Regions from separate parts of the Promicromonospora aerolata genome, predicted to be linked through region 2. Evidence: predicted binding sites of a transcription regulator. Region 2 holds the regulator's gene; the other holds the start of a gene.

Evidence for each region. Region 2 encodes HspR, which represses chaperone genes until heat shock. Its sites were predicted from a motif close to AAGTTGAGTCNNNNNGACTCAACTT; they were not measured.
Region 1: clpB (ATP-dependent chaperone ClpB) is a predicted target of HspR. The motif match lies at 1,211-1,235, and genes of this name have one in related genera.

The regions. Positions count from the first base shown of each region.
Region 1 covers NZ_JBHUHF010000001.1:3,653,463-3,657,013, forward strand. The annotation lists gene clpB (ATP-dependent chaperone ClpB) at 1-1,163, opposite strand, end outside; gene ACFSL2_RS16310 (sulfite exporter TauE/SafE family protein) at 1,320-2,120, shown strand; gene ACFSL2_RS16315 (carboxyl transferase domain-containing protein) at 2,177-3,551, opposite strand, start outside.
Region 2 covers NZ_JBHUHF010000001.1:4,280,962-4,284,512, forward strand. The annotation lists gene grpE (nucleotide exchange factor GrpE) at 1-532, shown strand, start outside; gene ACFSL2_RS19050 (DnaJ C-terminal domain-containing protein) at 611-1,627, shown strand; gene ACFSL2_RS19055 (heat shock protein transcriptional repressor HspR) at 1,719-2,171, shown strand; gene ACFSL2_RS19060 (DUF1540 domain-containing protein) at 2,332-2,640, shown strand; gene ACFSL2_RS19065 (hypothetical protein) at 2,776-3,551, opposite strand, start outside.

The DNA of each region.
Region 1 (3,551 bases), 630 kb from region 2:
GGAAGCTGGCGCCCCGAGATGTACCGGTCCGAGAGCGAGGCCGCGGCCACGAGCGCGGAGTCGGCGATCGTGACCTTGTGGTGCGCCTCGTAGCGCTCCTTGAGCCCGCGCAGGATGGCCACCGTGTCCTCGACCGAGGGCTCCCCCACGAACACCTGCTGGAACCGCCGCTCCAGGGCCGGGTCCTTCTCGATGTGCTCGCGGTACTCGTCGAGCGTGGTGGCGCCCACCATGCGCAGCTCGCCACGCGCCAGCATCGGCTTGAGCATGTTGCCGGCGTCCATGGCGCCCTCGCCGCCCGCGCCCGCACCGACCACGGTGTGCAGCTCGTCGATGAAGGTGACCACCTCGCCGTCCGACGCGGTGATCTCCTCGAGCACCGCCTTGAGGCGCTCCTCGAACTCGCCGCGGTACTTGGCGCCGGCCACCATCGAGGCCAGGTCCAGCGCGACCAGGCGCTTGCCCTTGAGGGACTCGGGTACGTCGCCGGCGACGACCCGCTGCGCGAGCCCCTCGACGACGGCGGTCTTGCCGACGCCGGGCTCACCGATGAGCACGGGGTTGTTCTTGGTGCGACGGCTCAGGACCTGGATCACCCGGCGGATCTCGGAGTCCCGGCCGATCACCGGATCCAGCTTGCCGTCACGGGCACGCTGCGTCAGGTCGGTGCCGTACTGCTCGAGCGCCTTGTACGTGCCCTCCGGGTTGGGGCTCGTGACCCGTCCGGACCCCCGGACGGCGGGCAGCGCCGCCCGCAGCGCGTCCGCGGTGGCCCCCGCGCCGGACAGGATCTGTGCCGCGGAGGACTGCCCTGCCGCGACCGCGATGAGCAGGTGCTCCGTGGACACGTACTCGTCCCCGAGGCCCTGCGCCTCCTTCGACGCCAGTTCCAGGACCGTCGCCATGGCACGGCTCGCGCTCGGCTGGGCGGTGCTCGCGCCGCTGGCCTGGGGCAGCGCGACGAGGGCCGCGCGTACCTGCTGGCCGATGGCCTGCGCGTTCGCCCCGACCGCGTCGAGCAGCCCGGTCGCGACACCGCGCTCCTGCTGGAGCAGCGACGCGAGCAGGTGGATCGGCTCGAGCTGCGGGTTGCCGGCTGCCGACGCCGACTGGATGGCGTCGCCGATCGCCTGCTGCGACATGGTCGTGAACTTGGTGTCCATGAGGCCTCCCAGGGATGCTGAAGTCTGCACGAGATGAAACGAGGTCAAAGTTGAGTCTACCCCGCTCAACCTTGGAATTCACTGTAGTGCGTGCCACCCGCACCGACCCGACGAGCTGCGCGCAGGCCATCGCCGCACACCTGAGATCATCTCAAGGTGACCGAGCAGACTGACGACTCCCTGACTCCACCTCGTGCCGCCGTCGTCGGGATCGTCGGTGGAGCCTTCTCCGGTCTGTTCGGGCTCGGCGGCGGCATCGTGATGGTGCCGCTCCTGACCTCGCTCGGCGGCCTCACGCAACGTCGGGCGAGCGCCTACTCCCTCGCGGCGATCCTCCCCGCGGCGATCGTCGGATCCATCCCGTACCTGACGCACGACGCGGTCGACCTGATCGCCGCCGGGCTGCTCGTCGTGGGTGCGGTGATCGGCGCCGTGGTCGGGGCACGGCTGCTCGCCCGCGTCCCCGAGACCCTGCTGCGCTGGATGTTCGTCGGGGTGCTCGTGCTGGGGATCGTGCGGACCCTGCTCGACGCGTTCGGGGAGCCGCCGTCGGTCGACAGCGCCGAAGGCCTGCCCAGCCTGCTCGACGGTGCGGGGATGATCGGGCTCGGTCTCGTCATGGGGATCGCGTCCGGGCTGCTCGGCATCGGGGGCGGCCAGATCGCCGTCCCGGGTCTGTCCGCGCTGTTCGACTTCGCACCAGCGCTCGCCAAGGGGACGTCCCTGGTGGCGATGATCCCCACCGCCGTCTCGGGTACCTGGGTCAACACCCGCAACCGCCTGGTCCACCTGCGGACGGCGGCGATCATCGGCGCCGTGGCCTCGGTCTTCTCGTTCGGTGGCGCGAGCCTGTCGGTCGTGCTGCCGCCCAGGATCGCGTCGATCGCGTTCGCCGCGCTGCTCGTGTTCGCGCTGGCACAACAGGTGCGCAAGGCCCTGCAGCGACACCGACCCTGACCCCCGGCCGCCCACACCTTGTGGTCGGTCATTCGTCAGGTGGTCGGCAACCCGGGCTACCGATCACCTGACGAACTGCCGATCATCGGGCCGGTCGGCCGCAGCACCGCCGCGCACTCCGCCGCCACCGCCACGGCGACGTCGCGCGCCGTGTCGCCGTCGTGCTCCGGGACCACCCGCTGCACGGCGCCCTCCGCGAGCAGGTCCACGGCACGCACGTGCTGCTCCTCCGCCATCTGCGCGGCGTGCCCGGTGTCGCCGTGCACGATGACGCTCGCGCCCTCCGGCGGCAACGGGGACAGCCACGCATGCTCCGCGGCGATCACCACCTGCGCCGGCAGCAGGGCGAGCGCCCCGCCGCCGCACCCCTGGCCGAGGATGACCGACAGCGTCGGCACCGTCAGCCGGGTCAGCGCGGCCATGCAGCGCGCGATCTCGCCGGCGAGCGCGCCTTCCTCGGCACCCTGCGAGAGCTCCGCCCCGGGGGTGTCGATCACCGCGACCAGAGGCAGCCGCAGCTCCTCGGCGAGCCCCATCGCCCGCCGGGCGACCCGGAGCGCGGCGGGACCCATCGGCGTGCTCTCCGTCTGCCGGGTCCGGTCCTGGCCGAGGACGAGGCACGGCACGCCGTCCAGCCGCGTGAGCGCGACCAGCATCGACTCGTCACGCTCGCCCTCGTCCGTGCCGGACAGCCGCACGGTCCCCGAGGCGCCGTAGCGCAGCAGGTCACGCACCCCGACCCGGTCTGCGGCCCGCGTCCGCAGCACGGAGTCCCAGGCCGACGTCGTCCCGGACGGCTGGCCCTCCCTGCGCGGAAGGCCCGACGGCGACGGTGGGTCGACGAGCACGGCGAGCGCCCGGTCGACCAGCGCCGGCAGGTTCTCGGGCGCGACGACGCCGTCGAGCACGCCCTTGGCGGCGAGGTTCTCGGCGGACTGGACGCCGTCGGGCAGCGCCTGCCCGGTCAGGGCCTCCACGACCCGGGGTCCGAGGAAGCCGATGAGCGCTCCCGGCTCGGCCACGGTGAGGTGGGCGAGCGAACCCCAGGAGGCGTACACGCCGCCGGTGGTGGGGTGCCGGAGATAGACGAGGTAGGGCAGGCCGGCGTCGCGGTGGTCCATGACGGCGCGGGAGATCTCGACCATGCGGAGGAACGCGGGGGTACCCTCCTGCATCCGGGTGCCACCGGACGCGGTTGTGGCGAGGAGGGGCAGCCGCTCCGCCGTCGCGCGCCGGACGGCGGCGGTGATCCGCCGGGCGGCGGCGCGTCCGATGGATCCCCCGAGGAACCGGAACTCGTTGACGACGACCACGACGGGACGCCCACGGACGCGGCCGCGGCCGGTGAGCACCGACTCGTCGGTGCCCGCCTTCTCGGCGGCCGCGGCGAGCACCGCCTGGTACTCGGCCGGGTGTCCGGTGACGTCGACC
Region 2 (3,551 bases):
TGCCGCCGAACCCGCGGAGCCGGCCGAGGCAGAGCAGTCCGCCTCCGGCGACCCGCTGGAGGGCCTCGACTTCGAACCGTCCGGTGAGGCGGCCGAGGCGGCTGCCGTGCTCAAGGCCCAGGCCGAGGCCGCGGAGCACCTGGACGCGCTGCAGCGGGAGCGGGCGAGCTTCACCAACTACCGCAACCGGGCTCTGCGCGACCAGGAGGCGGCGCGGAACCGCGGCGTGCAGGACGTGCTGGCCGCGCTGCTGCCCGTGCTCGACGACGTCGAGCGCGCGAAGCAGCACGGTGAGCTGAGCGGAGCCATGGCGGCCATCGCGGAGAAGCTCGACCAGAGCCTGCAGAAGTTCGGCGTCGAGCGGTTCGGCAAGGTGGGGGAGGAGTTCGATCCCACCCTGCACGAGGCACTCATGCACTCGACCTCCGCCGACGCGACGGCAGCCACGGTGAACCTCGTGGTCGAGCCCGGGTACAAGATCGGCGACAAGGTGGTCCGGGCGGCACGTGTTGGTGTCGTCGGGCCGGAGTAGTCCTCGGATCCCGGAGGCCGGGTCCGCTCCCCACGGGGCGGGCCCGGCCATCGGGAACACAGTGCGGAAGGAGGTGCCATGACCGGTCAGGACTGGATGGAGAAGGACTTCTACGCCGTGCTGGGCGTGCCCAAGGACGCCGACGACGCGGCCGTCAAGAAGGCCTATCGCAAGCTGGCGCGCCAGTACCACCCGGACCAGAACCAGGGCAACGTGTCCGCAGAGACCCGGTTCAAGGAGATCGGCGAGGCCTACGCGGTGCTGTCCGACCCGGAACAGCGCCGCCAGTACGACGCCGTGCGTGCCATGGCGGGGGGCGCACGCTTCTCCGCGGGTCCCGGCGGCGCCGGTGCGGGCGGTTTCGAGGACATCATGGGCGCCATGTTCGGTGGTGGCCAGGGCCCGGCCGGCCGCGGCGGGCCGCGCGTGCGCTATACGCAGGGCGGTGGGGCGCCCCCTGGCTTCGAGGACATCCTCGGCTCGATGTTCGCCGGCGGGGGCAGGTCTCCCTACGGCTCGGCCGGTCCCTCGGGCTTCACGGCGCCGACCCCGGGCGCCGATGTCGTCGCGCAGGTGACGCTGCCGTTCCGTGCGGCCGTCGAGGGTACGACCGCCGACCTGGACGTCAACGGCCGCACCATCACGGCCCGGATCCCGGCAGGGATCAACGACGGCAAGAAGATCCGGCTACGCGGCAAGGGCAAGCCGGGCGTCGGCGGGGGCCCGGCGGGCGACCTGGTGGTCACCGTGCACGTGGCGTCCCACCCGGTCTGGACGCTGGACGGGCTCGACCTGCGCATGACCGTGCCTATTACGTTTGCCGAGGCGGCCCTCGGCACCACGCTGAAGGTGCCGACCCTCGACGGTGCCACCGTGCGGCTGAAGGTGCCGGCGGGGACGCCGTCGGGCCGGGCGCTGCGCGTCAAGGGGCGTGGGGTGCAGACGGCGACGGCGACCGGCGACCTGCTCGTCAGTGTGCAGGTGGTCGTGCCGCAGAAGCTCAGCAAGAAGGCCAAGCAGGCGCTCGAGTCGTTTGCCGCCGAGAGCGACGGCGAGGACGTACGCGCCGGGCTGGCCGAGCGGGCGGCGGAATGACGGGCGGCGCGGTGGGGCATATGTCCCACCGCGCCGCAGTCGGTTAGCCTGCCCGCACGCACAGCGAAGCGAACGAGACAGGGAGGCGCACATGGTCGACGACGACGCACCCGTGCTCACCGTCTCCAAGGCCGCGGAGCTCGCGGGCATGCACCCGCAGACGCTGCGCCAGTACGACCGCCTTGGCCTGGTGGTACCTCGGCGCACCCGGGGCCGGGGCCGGAGGTACTCGCGCCGGGACGTCGCGCGCCTCCTGCAGGTGCAGCGGCTCGCGCAGGTCGAGGGCATCAACCTCGCCGGGATCAAGCGCATCCTCGACCTGGAGGCCCACGTCTCGGTGCTGGAGGAGCGCCTCGGTGATCTGCTGATGCGGGTCCAGGAAGAAGGGCGTGTGTTCGCCGCCGGTCCGGACGCCGGCGACGTCGTCGTGGTGCAGCGTGGTCAGCGGGTCCGCAGCACGGCGATGCGGGTGGACCTCGAGCGGCGAGCCGTGGGCGGTGGTGCCGTGGTGCTCTGGCGCCCGAGCCATCGCCGCGACAGCTGACACGCGAACCGGCGGGCGGAATTTCGGAAACGCAATTCTTTCGTTAATCGAGAATGCGTGATGAAAAATAGGTAAGGCATTCCTTGCTCTACGGGCCTGCCATTTCCGGAATAGGATCTACCTCTCGGAGATGTCCAGCGCACCATGCGAGGAGCAGACCATGACCACACTGATGGAAATGCCCGAGGTCGCCGAGTGCTCGATCGACGGCTGTGGTTACAACCATGACCACGGTTGCCATGCGGGTGCCGTCACCATCGCCGGCCACCAGGGTGACGCGTCCTGTGCCACGTTCATCCCGCTGAGCACCAAGGGCGGTCTCGAGAAGGTCATCGCCCACGTCGGCGCCTGTCAGCGCGCCGAGTGCACGCACAACCAGAGCCTGGAGTGCAACGCTCCGTCGATCCGGGTCGGAGCGGGTCCGGAGGACCCGGGGCACGCCGACTGCCTCACCTTCCAGGAACGCTGAACCCGTCCGGGAACGCTGAACTGTCCAGGAACGCTGACCGACCCGCCGGCCCCGGACGAGACAGAGCGCCTGCTCGACGACGAGCAGGCGCTCTGCTGTATGGCGCGGGGATGTGGCTCAGCCGGTCCGGAGACCTCAGCGAGCCAGGTGGTCGAGCAGCAGCAAGGCGTCGTCGTGCGTGCCGGGCAGGCGCTCGACCCAGACACGGGTCGGCCGGCGCACCTCGGTGGTGAGACCGAGCACCTCGGCGTTGCGCTCCACGACGCGGCGCAGCGACTGGCCCAGCTCGGCGGTCGCCGGACCGCGCTCGCACAGCACCACGAAGGTGCCGTCGTCGACGGCGGCCATCGGGTGTCCCTCGCCGAAGACCTGGTGCAGCGTGCGGCCGATCGCGGCCGACCGGGCCAGCCGTTGCCACGTATCGAGACTGTCGAGGCCGACGTCGAGGACGAGCAGGCAGTGGGAGGTCCCGGCGGTGGTCCCGGCTCGCTGCGCGGTGCCGTAGGTCTCGCGCAGCCGCTCGCCCAGGTACTCGCCCGTCGGGAGGCCCGTCGACGGGTCGTGCGTCGCCACCTGGTACGGCACGCGCTCGCGCTCGCCGACCCAGCCGATCGCCGCCGCGCGCAGTGCGCCCACGTCGGTAGGGCGGCCGAAGGCGGCATAGAGGCAGGCGACGTCGTCCAGCGCCTCCGTGATACCGGCGCCCACGGCGGCCCGCGCGGCTCCCAGACGTTCCGCGGGCGCGATCACGCCACGACCCTCGGCCAGGGCCTCGGCCAACGCCTCGGCGGCGGGATGCTCCCAGTCGTTGGGCCGGATCCAGACCGACGCCAGACTGGTAGCGCGCCACCGCTCGCGCAGGTCATGCACACGCACCCGCGCCTCCTGCTGTGACTCGCTCATGATGAAGG